Linked DNA regions of Aquabacterium sp. OR-4. The main gene of each other region encodes a partner of the protein of the gene in region 2 in a complex. Links are inferred from orthologs where the notes say so. Each region holds a gene or a part of one and is shown on either strand. Other genes may lie near its edges. The genes, in order: accD and accB.

Region 1 (5,890 bases), 1.4 Mb from region 2 along the record:
AACAGCGGCACGCCGGGCTTCGGCGATTCGCGCCTCGATGCGCGCGACACCACGCCCACCGCGCCGGGCCACCTCGAGCACCTGCTGCCCGACGACGCCGATCCGCTGGCACGCAAGCTCGAGCTGGCCGAGGAGTTCCGCCAGATCGGTGATCTGGAAGGCGCCCGCGACCTGGTGGCAGAGGTGGTGGCCAAGGCCCAGGGCACGCTGCGCGCCAAGGCGCAGGCGATGCTCGACAGTCTCGGGTGAGTGCCGGCGTTCAGCGCATCGCGCTGGGCGTCGCCTACCGTGGCACCGCCTACCGGGGCTGGCAGAGTCAGCCGGGCGGTGGCACGGTGCAGGATGCACTCGAAGCGGCGCTCGGCCGCTTTGCCGATGTGCCGGTCAGCGTGGTGTGCGCCGGCCGCACCGACGCCGGTGTGCATGCCTTCAACCAGGTGGTGCACCTGGACAGCCCGGTGCAGCGCGAGCCCTTCTCGTGGCTGCGTGGCACCAACCGCTACCTGCCGCGCGACATCGGCCTGCAGTGGTGCCAGCCGGTGCCCGAGGACTTTCACGCGCGCTTTGCGGCCACCGGCCGGCGCTACCGCTACCTGCTGCTCGAATCGGCGCTGCGCCCGGCGCTTGAAACCGGCCAGGTCGGCTGGATCTTCCGGCCGCTCGATGGCCCGGCCATGCGCGCCGCGGCCGCGCACCTGATCGGCGAGCACGATTTTTCGTCCTTTCGCTCGGCCGAGTGCCAGGCCCGCAGCCCGGTGAAGACGCTGCGCGGCATCGCCATCCAGAGCCGCGGCGAGCCGGGCAGCCGCTACTGGCGCTTCGATTTCGACGGCTCGGCTTTTTTGCACCACATGGTGCGCAACATCATGGGCTGCCTGGTGGCGGTGGGCAGCGGCCGCCAGCCGCCCGACTGGCTGCTGGCGGTGCTGGCCGCGCGCCACCGCGATGCCGCGGCGCCCACCTTTGCGGCCGATGGGCTGTACTTTGCCGGCGCCGACTACGATGCGCGCTACGGCATCCCCACCCACACGCCGGCGATGGACTGGTTCCCATGACCCAACCTCTGACCCAACGCACCCGCATCAAGATCTGCGGTCTGACGCGCGAGGCCGATGTCGATGCCGCGGTGGCCAGTGGCGCCGATGCCATCGGCTTCGTGCTGTATGCCAAGAGCCCGCGGGCGGTGACGGTGGCGCGTGCCGCCGAGCTGGCGCGGCGCCTGCCGCCCTTCGTGGTGCCGGTGCTGCTGTTCGTCAATGCCGCGCCGGCCGAGGTGGCCGCGGCGGTGGCCGCCGTGCCCAACGCGCTGCTGCAGTTTCATGGCGACGAGAGCCCGGCCGACTGCGCGGCCGCGCAGCGCCCCTACCTGCGCGCCGCGCGCATGGCACCGGGCTTTGCTTTGCTAGACTTCGCCCTCGCCCATGCGAACGCAGCCGGCATCCTGCTCGACGCCCATGTCGAGGGCTACGGCGGCAGTGGAAAGTCCTTCGATTGGTCACTCGTACCTCCCAACGTCGCCCGTCCGGTCGTTTTGTCTGGTGGGTTGAATCCTGTAAGCGTGATCGATGGGATCTTGCAGGTGCGGCCCTGGGCGGTTGACGTCTCGTCTGGCGTCGAGCTTGCCAAGGGCCTGAAGGACGCGGCGCTGATGCGCCAGTTCTGCGAAGCGGTGCGCGAGGCCGATGCCCGCATCGCCGACGAAGCGGGCTGATCGCCCCGCCGCCATTCACCGGCGGCCGGGCCTCGCCCGAACCCTGAACCCGGCTGTGCCACCGCTGCGGCGGCGCACGGCCCATCGAATGCGGATCATCGACATGATCGACTACCAGCAACCCAATGCCCAAGGGCATTTCGGCCCGGTCAACGGGCTGAACTACGGCGGCAGCTTTGTGGCCGAAACCCTGGTGCATGCGCTCGACGAGCTCAATGCCGCCTACGCGCACTACCGCCAGGACCCGGAGTTCGTGGCCGAATTCCAGCGCGAGCTCAAGCACTTTGTCGGGCGGCCCAGTCCGATCTACCACGCGGCGCGTTTGTCGCGCGAGCTCGGCGGCGCGCAAATCCACCTCAAGCGCGAGGACCTCAATCACACCGGCGCGCACAAGGTCAACAACACCATCGGCCAGGCCCTGCTGGCCCGGCGCATGGGCAAGCCGCGCGTCATTGCCGAAACCGGCGCCGGCCAGCATGGCGTGGCCACCGCCACCATCTGCGCGCGCTACGGCATGGAGTGCGTGGTCTACATGGGCGCCGAGGACGTCAAGCGCCAGAGCCCCAATGTCTACCGCATGCACCTGCTGGGGGCCCGCGTGGTGCCGGTGGAAAGCGGCAGCAAGACGCTGAAGGACGCCCTCAACGAGGCGCTGCGCGACTGGGTGACCAACGTCGAGAACACCTTCTACATCATCGGCACCGTGGCCGGCCCGCACCCTTATCCGATGATGGTGCGCGACTTCCAGCGCGTGATCGGTGACGAGTGCCTGGTGCAGATGCCCGAGATGATCGGCCGCGCCGGCGCCCAGCCCGATGCGGTGATCGCCTGCGTGGGCGGCGGCAGCAATGCGATGGGCATCTTCTACCCCTACATCCAGCACGAAGGCGTGCGCCTGATCGGCGTGGAGGCGGCGGGGCAGGGCATCGAGACCGGCCGCCATGCGGCCAGCCTGAGCGCCGGCACGCCGGGTGTGCTGCACGGCAACCGCACCTACCTGCTGCAGGACGACAACGGCCAGATCATCGAGACGCACTCGGTCTCGGCCGGTCTCGACTACCCCGGCGTGGGCCCCGAGCATGCGTACCTGAAGGACATCGGCCGCGCCGAGTACGTGGGCATCACCGACGACGAGGCGCTGGCCGCCTTCCATCGCCTGTGCCGCACCGAGGGCATCATCCCGGCGCTCGAATCCAGCCATGCCATCGCCTACGCCATGAAGCTGGCCGCCACACTGCCGGCCGACAAGCACCTGCTGGTCAACCTGAGCGGCCGTGGCGACAAGGACATCGGCACCGTGGCCGACCTGTCGGGCGCCGAGTTCTACTGCCGGCCTTCGTGCCGGGGCCAGACCGTCAAGGGTGGCGCACCGACCGTGGAGATCCGCAAGTGAGCCGCATCGCAGCCGTTCTTTCCGCCCTGAAGGCGCAGGGTCGCCAGGCCCTGGTGCCGTACTTCTGCGCCGGCGATCCCTCGGCCGAGGCCACCGTGGCCGTGATGCACGCGCTGGCCGACGGTGGCGCCGACATCATCGAGCTGGGCGTGCCCTTCAGCGACCCGATGGCCGATGGCCCGGTGATCCAGCAGGCCAGCGAGCGCGCGCTGGCGCGCGGCATCGGCAGCGTGCAGGTGCTGGACTTCGTGCGCCAGTTCCGCACCAGCAACCTCAGCACGCCGGTGGTGCTGATGGGTTATGCCAACCCGGTGGAGCGCTACGACCAGAAGCACGGCCGCGGCGCCTTCATCCGCGACGCCGCGGCGGCGGGCGTGGACGGCCTGCTGATCGTCGACTACCCGCCCGAGGAATGCGAGGCCTTTGCGGCGGAACTCAAGGCGGCCGGCCTCGATCTGATCTTTCTGCTGGCGCCTACCAGCACGGCAGCGCGCATGGCCCAGGTGGGCCGCATCGCCACCGGCTATGTGTACTACGTGTCGCTGAAGGGCGTGACCGGTGCCGGCCACCTCGACACCAGTGCTGTGGCTGAGGCTGTGCCACGGATTCGCGCGCATGTCAAGGTTCCAGTTGGGGTAGGCTTCGGCATTCGTGACGCAGTCACGGCCCGGGCAGTGGCCCAGGTCGCCGACGCGGTGGTCATCGGCTCGCGCCTGGTTCAGCTGCTGAACGAGGCACCCGGCGAGCAGGTGGCCAGCGTGGCGCGCGGCTACATGGCCGAGATTCGCGCCGCACTGGATGCCCGGTAGGCCCGCCTGCCGGCAATGATGATGATGAAGGAGTGCACCGCATGAGTTGGCTGGAGAAATTGCTGCCGCCCAAGATCCAGCAGACCGATCCGACCGAGCGCCGCTCGGTGCCGGAAGGCCTGTGGGTCAAGTGCCCGTCCTGCGACACGGTGCTTTACAACACCGACCTGGCCAAGAACCTCAACGTCTGCCCCAAGTGCAGCCACCACCACCGCATCGGCGCGCGCGCGCGGCTCGATGCCTTTCTCGATGCCGAAGGGCGCTTCGAGATCGGCCAGGAGGTGGTGCCGGTCGATCCGCTGAAGTTCAAGGACAGCCGCAAGTACCCCGAGCGCCTGAAAGACGCGCTGGAGAGCACCGGCGAGACCGATGCGCTGATCGTCATTGGCGGCGCGGTGATGAGCGTGCCGCTGGTGGCCGCCTGCTTCGAGTTCGACTTCATGGGCGGCTCGATGGGTTCGGTGGTGGGTGAGCGCTTCGTGCGCGGCGTCGAGGCCGCCATCGAGCAGAAGGTGCCCTTCGTGTGCTTCACCGCCACCGGCGGTGCGCGCATGCAGGAGGGCCTGTTCAGCCTGCTGCAGATGGCCAAGACCAATGCCGCGCTGACCCATCTGGCCAAGGCCAAGCTGCCCTACATCAGCGTGCTCACCGATCCCACCATGGGCGGCGTGTCGGCCAGCTTCGCCTTCGTGGGTGATGTGGTGATCGCCGAGCCCAAGGCCCTGGTCGGCTTTGCCGGCCCGCGCGTGATCGAGAACACCGTGCGCGAGAAGCTGCCCGAGGGCTTCCAGCGCGCCGAGTTCCTGGTGCAGAAGGGCGCCGTCGACCAGATCGTCGACCGCCGCCAGCTGCGCGCCGCCATCGCCTCGATGCTGGCCATGCTGCAGCGCCAGAGCGCCGACGCGGTGGCCTGAGGCTCACCCATCCCCCTGCCAGCGTCGGGCCCTGCGGGGCCCGATCTGCTTTGAGACCCCTGTCATGACCCTGCCCACCAACCTGCCGGACTGGCTGGCCCATTGCGCCGCGCTGCACCCGAAGACGATGGACCTGTCGCTCGAGCGCACCGCCGAGGTGGCGCGCCGGCTCGGCATCGGCTTCAAGGTGCCGCTGATCAGCGTGGCCGGCACCAATGGCAAGGGCAGCACCTGCGCCATGCTGGAGTCGATCGCGCGCCACGCCGGCTACCGGGTGGGCCTGTACCAGAAGCCCGAGCTGGTGCACTTCGAGGAGCGCTGCCGCATCGGTGGCGAGGCGGTGGCGGCCGACGAGTTGGTGCCGCATTTCGCGGCGGTGGAGGCGGCGCGGGGCGACCTGCAGCTCACCCAGTTCGAGTTCAGCACCCTGGCCATCGCGCGCCTGCTGTCGCTGGCCGAGCTCGACCTGGTGATCCTCGAGGTGGGCCTGGGCGGTCGTTTCGATTCGGTCAACGCCTTCGATGCCGACGTGGCGGTGATCACCAGCATCGCGCTCGACCACACCGAGTGGCTGGGCGACACGCGCGAGGCCATTGGCTTCGAGAAGGCCGGCATCATGCGAGCCGGCCGCCCGGTGGTGGTGGGTGACCCCGAGCCGCCGCAAAGCGTGCTGGATCACGCCCTGAGCCTGGGCGCCGACCTGTGGCTGCACGGGCGCGACTTCAACCTCTCGGGCGACCGCCAGCAATGGGGCTGGAACGGCCGCGGCCGCCGCTACAGCGGCCTGGCCTACCCGGCGCTGCGTGGCGCCAACCAGTTGCTCAATGCGGCCAGCGCGCTGGCCGCACTGGAGGCCTTGCGCGAGCGCCTGCCGATCAATGCGCAGGCGGTGCGCCAGGGCCTGGCCATGGTCGAGCTGCCCGGGCGTTTTCAGATCGTGCCCGGCGAGCCGGCCCTGGTGCTGGATGTGGCGCACAACCCGCAGGCCGTGGCCGCGCTGGCGCTCAACCTCGACCAGATGGGCTTTTATCCGCGCACCCATGCGGTGTTTGGCGCCATGCGC
Region 2 (5,997 bases):
GGTGGAGATGCCCTCCACCACCGTCTCGCTCAGCGCGGTGCGCATGCGCGCCAGCGCCTGCTCGCGGGTGTCGCCGTGCACGATGATCTTGCCGATCATCGAGTCGTAGTTGGGCGGCACCATGTAGTTGGTGTAGACATGCGAATCGACCCGCACGCCGGGGCCGCCCGGGGCGTGCCACACGGTGATGCGGCCGGGCGAGGGCGTGAACTTGAACGGGTCTTCGGCGTTGACCCGCACCTCGATGGCGTGGCCGCGCATCTGCACCTGGCGCTGCGTGAACGGCAGCTTCTCGTTGGCGGCGATGCGGATCTGCATCTGCACGATGTCGACGCCGGTGACCAGCTCGGTCACCGGATGCTCCACCTGCACGCGGGTGTTCATCTCGATGAAATAGAACTCGCCGTTCTCGAACAGGAACTCGAAGGTGCCGGCGCCGCGGTAGCCGATCTTCTTGCAGGCCGCGGCGCAGCGGTCGCCGATGCGCTCGATGATGCGGCGCGGGATGCCCGGCGCCGGCGCCTCTTCGATGATCTTCTGGTGGCGGCGCTGCATCGAGCAGTCGCGCTCGCCCAGCCACACCGCGTTCTTGTGCTGGTCGGCCAGCACCTGGATCTCGATGTGGCGCGGGTTCTGGAGAAACTTCTCCATGTACACCGACGGATTGTTGAAGGCTGCACCCGCCTCGGCGCGGGTGGTCTGCACCGCGTGCAGCAGCGCCGCCTCGGTGTGCACCACGCGCATGCCGCGGCCACCGCCGCCGCCGGCGGCCTTGATGATCACCGGGTAGCCAATGGCCCGCGCCGCCTGCACGATGGCCTTGGCGTCGTCGGGCAGCGCGCCTTCCGAGCCCGGCACGCAGGGCACGCCCGAGCGGATCATGGCCTGCTTGGCCGAGACCTTGTCGCCCATCATGCGGATGGCGTCGGGCGTCGGGCCGATGAAGGTGAAGCCGCTTTTCTCGACCCGCTCGGCAAAGTCGGCGTTTTCGCTGAGAAAGCCGTAACCGGGGTGGATGGCCTCGGCGTCGGTCACCTCGGCGGCCGCGATGATGGCCGGCATGTTGAGGTAGCTCTGACCCGAGGCGGGCGGGCCGATGCACACCGACTCGTCGGCCAGCTTGACGTACTTGGCTTCGCGGTCGGCCTCGGAATACACCACCACCGACTTGATGCCCATCTCGCGACAGGCCCGCTGGATGCGGAGTGCGATCTCTCCGCGGTTGGCGATCAGGATCTTCTTGAACATGCGGTGCTGCCGACGCTCACTCGATGATGAACAGCGGCTGGCCGAACTCGACCGCCAGACCGTTCTCGGCCATCACCTTGGTGATGGTGCCGGACTTGTCGGCCTCGATCTCGTTCATGATCTTCATCGCCTCGATGATGCAGATGGCCTCGCCTTCCTTGACCTGCTGGCCGACCTCGCCCAGCGGCTTGGCGCCGGGGCTCGACGCGCGGTAGAAGGTGCCCACCATCGGCGACTTGACCACATGGCCGGTCTCTTCGGCCGGCGCGGCGGCCACGGCCGCTGCGGCGCCCGGGGCGGCGGCCACCGGTGCACCGGCGGGCGCCTGCGGGGCGGCCATCATCATCATCTGCGGCTGCACCATGCCGGCAGGGGCGGCGCCGGCCTTGACGATGCGCACCTTGCCTTCGGCCTCGGTGATCTCGAGTTCAGAGATGTTCGATTCCGACACCAGGTCGATCAGCGTCTTGAGCTTGCGCAGGTCCATGGGGGTGTTGCTCCGGTTCGGCGGCGCCGCAAGCGGCGCCACGGTGGGACGGCAGACCGCCTTGTCGCGATCTGAATTCATCTGCAGGGACTGAGGCCCGCTGGTGCTGCGTACGGCACCGAAAAGAGGGCGGATTGTGGCACAGTGATGACCCGGCGCCGTGAATTTTGCCGATTTTCTGGCTGGCGGCCGTTGGCGGCGCGTTGACCGGTAATGGCTTGAACTTCAACGACGATGCGCGATTTTCGCCATTGGCGCGCGGCCTGGGGGCGGCTTCTGCGTGGCCGCCGGGTCTGGCGTCAGAGGCGGGCCGCCCAGCCGCTCAGCTCGGCATAGCTGGTTTCGCCCAGCTTGCGCTGCGCAATGCGCCCGGCCGCATCCACCAGCACCGAAAACGGCAGGCCGCCGTGGGTGTTGCCCAGTGCCCGCACGAGCTCGGTGCCGTCCAGCCCGGCCAGGCCGATCGGAAAGCCCAGCTTCACGCGGCCGAGAAACTCGCGCACCGGCGTCGGCCCGTCGATGGCCAGGCCCAGCACCTGCCAGCCACGGCCGGCGAAATCGCGGTGAAAACGGTCGAGCTCGGGCAGTTCGCGCACGCACGGGGCGCACCAGGTGGCCCAGAAGTTGATGACCAGCGGCTTGCCGCGCAGGCTGGCCATGGCCAGCTCGCCGCCCTCGGGCCGGTCAAAACGCAGCGGCCACAGCGCCTGCAGCTCGGGCGAGCCGCCGGCGGCGGCGCCGCCTTGGCCGGCCGCCGCCGTGCCGTGCCCGCTGTCCGCGTGGCCGGCCGCCTGCTGCCGCCAGGCCAGGCCGGCACCGGCGGCGGCGGCCACCGCCGCCACCGCGCCGATCAGCAGCGGCCGGCGCGTGGCCCGGGTGGGGTGCTCGGGCTCGCTCATGGCGCGGGCGCCGGGTGGGGGGCGGTGTCGAGCAGGCGGCGCAGGGCGGCCAGGTCGCCACGCCAGCTGCGGCCGCGGGCGTCGGGCTTGAGCGCGCCGCGCAGGTCGTCGTGGTCGCGGATCACCAGGTGCACGGTGACCCAGTCGCCGAGCACGCGCGAGCGCTGGGCCAGGCTCAGCACGTCGATGCCGCCGCCATGGCCGTCGGGGCGGCTGCCCACGTCGTAGTCGAGGCCCAGGTTGATCAGCGCGATCTCGGTCGACTTGGTGTCGTCGCAGTACAGGTCGAGCACGATGGCCGAGCGCCGGGTGGCCGTGCCGCGCCACACCGCGCCGGCCAGGTGCGGGCGGAACTCGGCCAGGCGCTGCATCCAGGGCAGGGCCAGCTCGCGCAGTTCGCGCAGCTCGGCCGGCTGGGTGTCGGCGCAGAACAGGGCGAGGTACTCACGCACCTCGTCTTCGACCTGCTCGTTGGACGGCAGCTCGGACTGGCGCGCACCCTGGCGGCCCAGCGCCCGCAGCGCCTTGCGCTTGGCGCCGGCGTAGTCGAGGTCTTCGTCGACCACCAGCCGGGCGGCGGTGGCGGCGATCTCTTCGGCAAGGGTGACCATGGGCGCGATTGTAGAAAGCCGGCTCAGCCGTGCCGCCGCAGGGGCCAAGCGCCGTGGCGGCGCATCAGGGCAGTTCCACCGCGCCCATGCGCGCCGCGATGGTGCCGCTGCGCCCGGCCAGGTAGGCCGAGCCGGGAGATTTTTCGAAGCGCTTGGGCGCCGGCAGCATCACCGCCAGGCGTGCCGCCTGGCCGGGGCCCAGCGCCGCGGCATCCACCCGAAAGTAGTGCCGCGCCGCGGCCTGGGCGCCGAACACGCCCTCACCCCATTCGACATGGTTGAGGTAGATCTCGAGCATGCGGCGCTTGCCCAGGATCAGCTCGAGCTCGTAGGTCAGCACGATCTCCTGCAGCTTGCGCAGCGCCGTGCGTTCGCCCGACAGGAACAGGTTCTTGGCCAGCTGCTGGCTGATGGTGGAGCCGCCGATCAGCTTGGGCTCGACCCTGGGTCGCGGCTTGGCCGCGGTGGCGGGCGGCGGGGTGGCGCCCCTGGCCTGGCGGGCCGCCTGGCGCTCGGCCTGGCGTTCGGCCTGTTGCGCCAGCTGGGCGTTGCGCCGCTCGGCGGCGGCCTCGGCGCGCTGGTTTTTCTCCCAGGCGCGTTCGATGGCGTCCCACTCCACGCCGCTGTGGTCGGCAAAGCCGGCGTCCTCGCTGGCGATCACGGCGCGCTTGAGGTGGGCGGCGATGCGGCTGTCGTCGGCCCAGTCCTGGCGCCAGTCAATGCGCTGCTTCTCGACCAGCAGGCGCCAGGCCTCGCTGCGCTCGAAGCTGGTGGAGGCCGGGTCCAGCAGCGCCATCAAGGCGATGCGGCCGGCAAAAAACAGCTGCAGCGACAGGGCCGACAGCAGCAGCAGCGCCAGCACGCGCCAGGCCTGCGCGCGCCAGCCGGACAGAAGCTTGCTTGCCGCCATGTGCCGCGCCGCGCCTTCAGCCCTTGGTCGCCAGGCGGGCGCGCAGCGCGGCCAGCACCGGGGCGGTGTCGGGCCGCAGGCCGCGCCACAGCGCAAAGGCGCCGGCCGCCTGCTCGACCAGCATGCCCAGGCCGTCGCGGCCCACCGCGCCATGGGCCCGGGCCCAGTCGATGAAGGGCTGCGCGGCCGGGCCGTACATCAGGTCGACGGCCAGCGCGCCGGGCCGGAGCACCGCGGCCTCGACCGGCACGCCCTCGCCAGCCAGGCTGCTGGCGCTGCTGTTGATCACCACGTCGAAGGCGCCACCCCGGGCCGCATCGGCCAGGCCGCAGGCCTGCAGCGCCACGCCATGCGTGCGCGCCCAGGCGGCATGGCGCTCGACCAGGGCCTCGGCCTTGTCGCGGCTGCGGTTGGCCAGCCACACCTGGGCCGGCCGGCAGGCCAGCAGCGGGCCCAGCACGCCGGCCGCGGCGCCGCCGGCACCCACCAGCAGCACGCGCTGGCCGGCCAGCGGCACGCCCGCGCCGTGGGTGATGTCGCACATCAGGCCCTCGCCGTCGGTGTTGTCGGCCGTCCAGCCCTCGGCATCGAAGCGCAGCACATTGGCCGCCTGGGCCAGCGCGGCGCGCGGCGTGAGCTGGCGCGCCAGCGGCAGCACCTGGAACTTGAAGGGCACGGTGATGTTGCAGCCACGCGCCGGGCCCAGGCCGCGTGCCGCATCGGCGCTGGCGATGAAGCCACGCACCGTGGCCTCGAAGCCATCCAGCGGGCACTCGATGCGCTCGTACACCAGCGCCTGGCCGGTCTGGCGCGCGAACTCAGCATGGATGAAGGGCGACTGGCTGTGGGCCACCGGATGGCCGAGCACGGCGTAGCGGTCAGGAAGGGGGGCGGTCATGCGGGGCGGTCATGCGGGGCGGAACGGGATCAGGCGGGGTCAGGCAGGAGCGGGCGGCGGGCGCGGGCGGCAGCGGGCAGGCGAGATCAGCGCATCTGCGGCGCGCTGAGCGAGGTTTCCAGGCCCTCGTCGCGCGTGAAGCGAAAGCGCGACGAGACCACGATCTGGTCGGCCTGGTTGCGCATTTCGCCGTTGAAGCGGCCATAGGGCGCGGCGCCCTGCACGATGGCCAGCGCGCGCCGGTCCAGCGCCTTGTTGCCCGAGCTGTGCATGACCTCGGCGTCGACCACGCGGCCTTCCACATCGACGGTGATGTTCATCGTCAGCTCGCCATACAGCTTGCGGCCCTGGTGGGTGGGAAAGTCGCGCGTGCCGCGCTCCTCGACGCGGCGGCGCAGGCGGTCGTAGTACAGCGCGTACACCGCCTCGCGCGTGGCCGGGCTGATGAAGCGCTTGCGCGGCCGGGCGTTTTCTTCGGTGATGCGCTTCTCGATCTCGGCCATCTGCTTGAGCAGCTGGCGGCGGCGCTCCTCCTGCTCGCGGGCCTGGGGCGTGCCCTCGTCGCGCTGCGGGTCGGGTGGTGGCAGCTTGGCCAGCTCCTGGTGCACGCTGGCCAGCAGCTGCTGCTGCATCTGCTGCAGCTGCTCGATGCGGCGGTGGGCTTCGTCGCTGGCGTCGCCCAGCTCCACCTGGGCCGCCGCGGGCAGCGGCGAGGTGGCGCGGCCGGCGGCCGCATCGCCACCACCGGCCAGCGCCGCCTGGGCGATGGCCTGGGCCTGGGTGGGCGGCTCCTGGCCCCGCGCGTTGACCAGGATCACCTCCAGCGGCGTGTCGCGGAACACGCGCTCGAAGCGCTCGGGGTCGACAAAGCGCATCGTCAGCAGCCCGGCATGCACGCCCACCGACAGTGCCAGCGCCCACTGCAGCACGCCCAGGCGCCGCCA

Evidence for each region.
Region 1: the proteins of accB (region 2) and accD are in contact, whole or in part, in a solved structure (PDB 8UXZ), measured with the Escherichia coli proteins. The link is inferred for Aquabacterium sp. OR-4 from one-to-one orthologs.

Annotation. Positions count from the first base shown.
Region 1 is NZ_JAOCQD020000001.1:2,408,467-2,414,356, reverse strand. What follows is about bases 3,041-5,890. They hold accD (acetyl-CoA carboxylase, carboxyltransferase subunit beta), read left to right. Parts: upstream 3,041-3,954; coding sequence 3,955-4,827; downstream 4,828-5,890. Other genes in these bases: folC (bifunctional tetrahydrofolate synthase/dihydrofolate synthase), read left to right, coding at 4,892-5,890; trpA (tryptophan synthase subunit alpha), read left to right, coding at 3,101-3,913; trpB (tryptophan synthase subunit beta), read left to right, coding at 3,041-3,104. Outside these bases: N4G63_RS10440 (motility hub landmark protein FimV), read left to right, coding at 1-249; tRNA pseudouridine(38-40) synthase TruA, read left to right, coding at 246-1,055; N4G63_RS10430 (phosphoribosylanthranilate isomerase), read left to right, coding at 1,052-1,711; more of trpB, read left to right, coding at 1,815-3,040.
Region 2 is NZ_JAOCQD020000001.1:1,020,618-1,026,614, forward strand. Bases 1-2,957 are described here. They hold accB (acetyl-CoA carboxylase biotin carboxyl carrier protein), read right to left. Parts: upstream 1,736-2,957; coding sequence 1,265-1,735; downstream 1-1,264. Other genes in these bases: accC (acetyl-CoA carboxylase biotin carboxylase subunit), read right to left, coding at 1-1,248; N4G63_RS04275 (TlpA disulfide reductase family protein), read right to left, coding at 2,035-2,634; N4G63_RS04280 (hypothetical protein), read right to left, coding at 2,631-2,957. Also shown: more of N4G63_RS04280, read right to left, coding at 2,958-3,245; N4G63_RS04285 (transglycosylase domain-containing protein), read right to left, coding at 3,310-4,155; aroE (shikimate dehydrogenase), read right to left, coding at 4,172-5,053; N4G63_RS04295 (energy transducer TonB), read right to left, coding at 5,140-5,997. UniProt on the Escherichia coli protein: This protein is a component of the acetyl coenzyme A carboxylase complex; first, biotin carboxylase catalyzes the carboxylation of the carrier protein and then the transcarboxylase transfers the carboxyl group to form malonyl-CoA.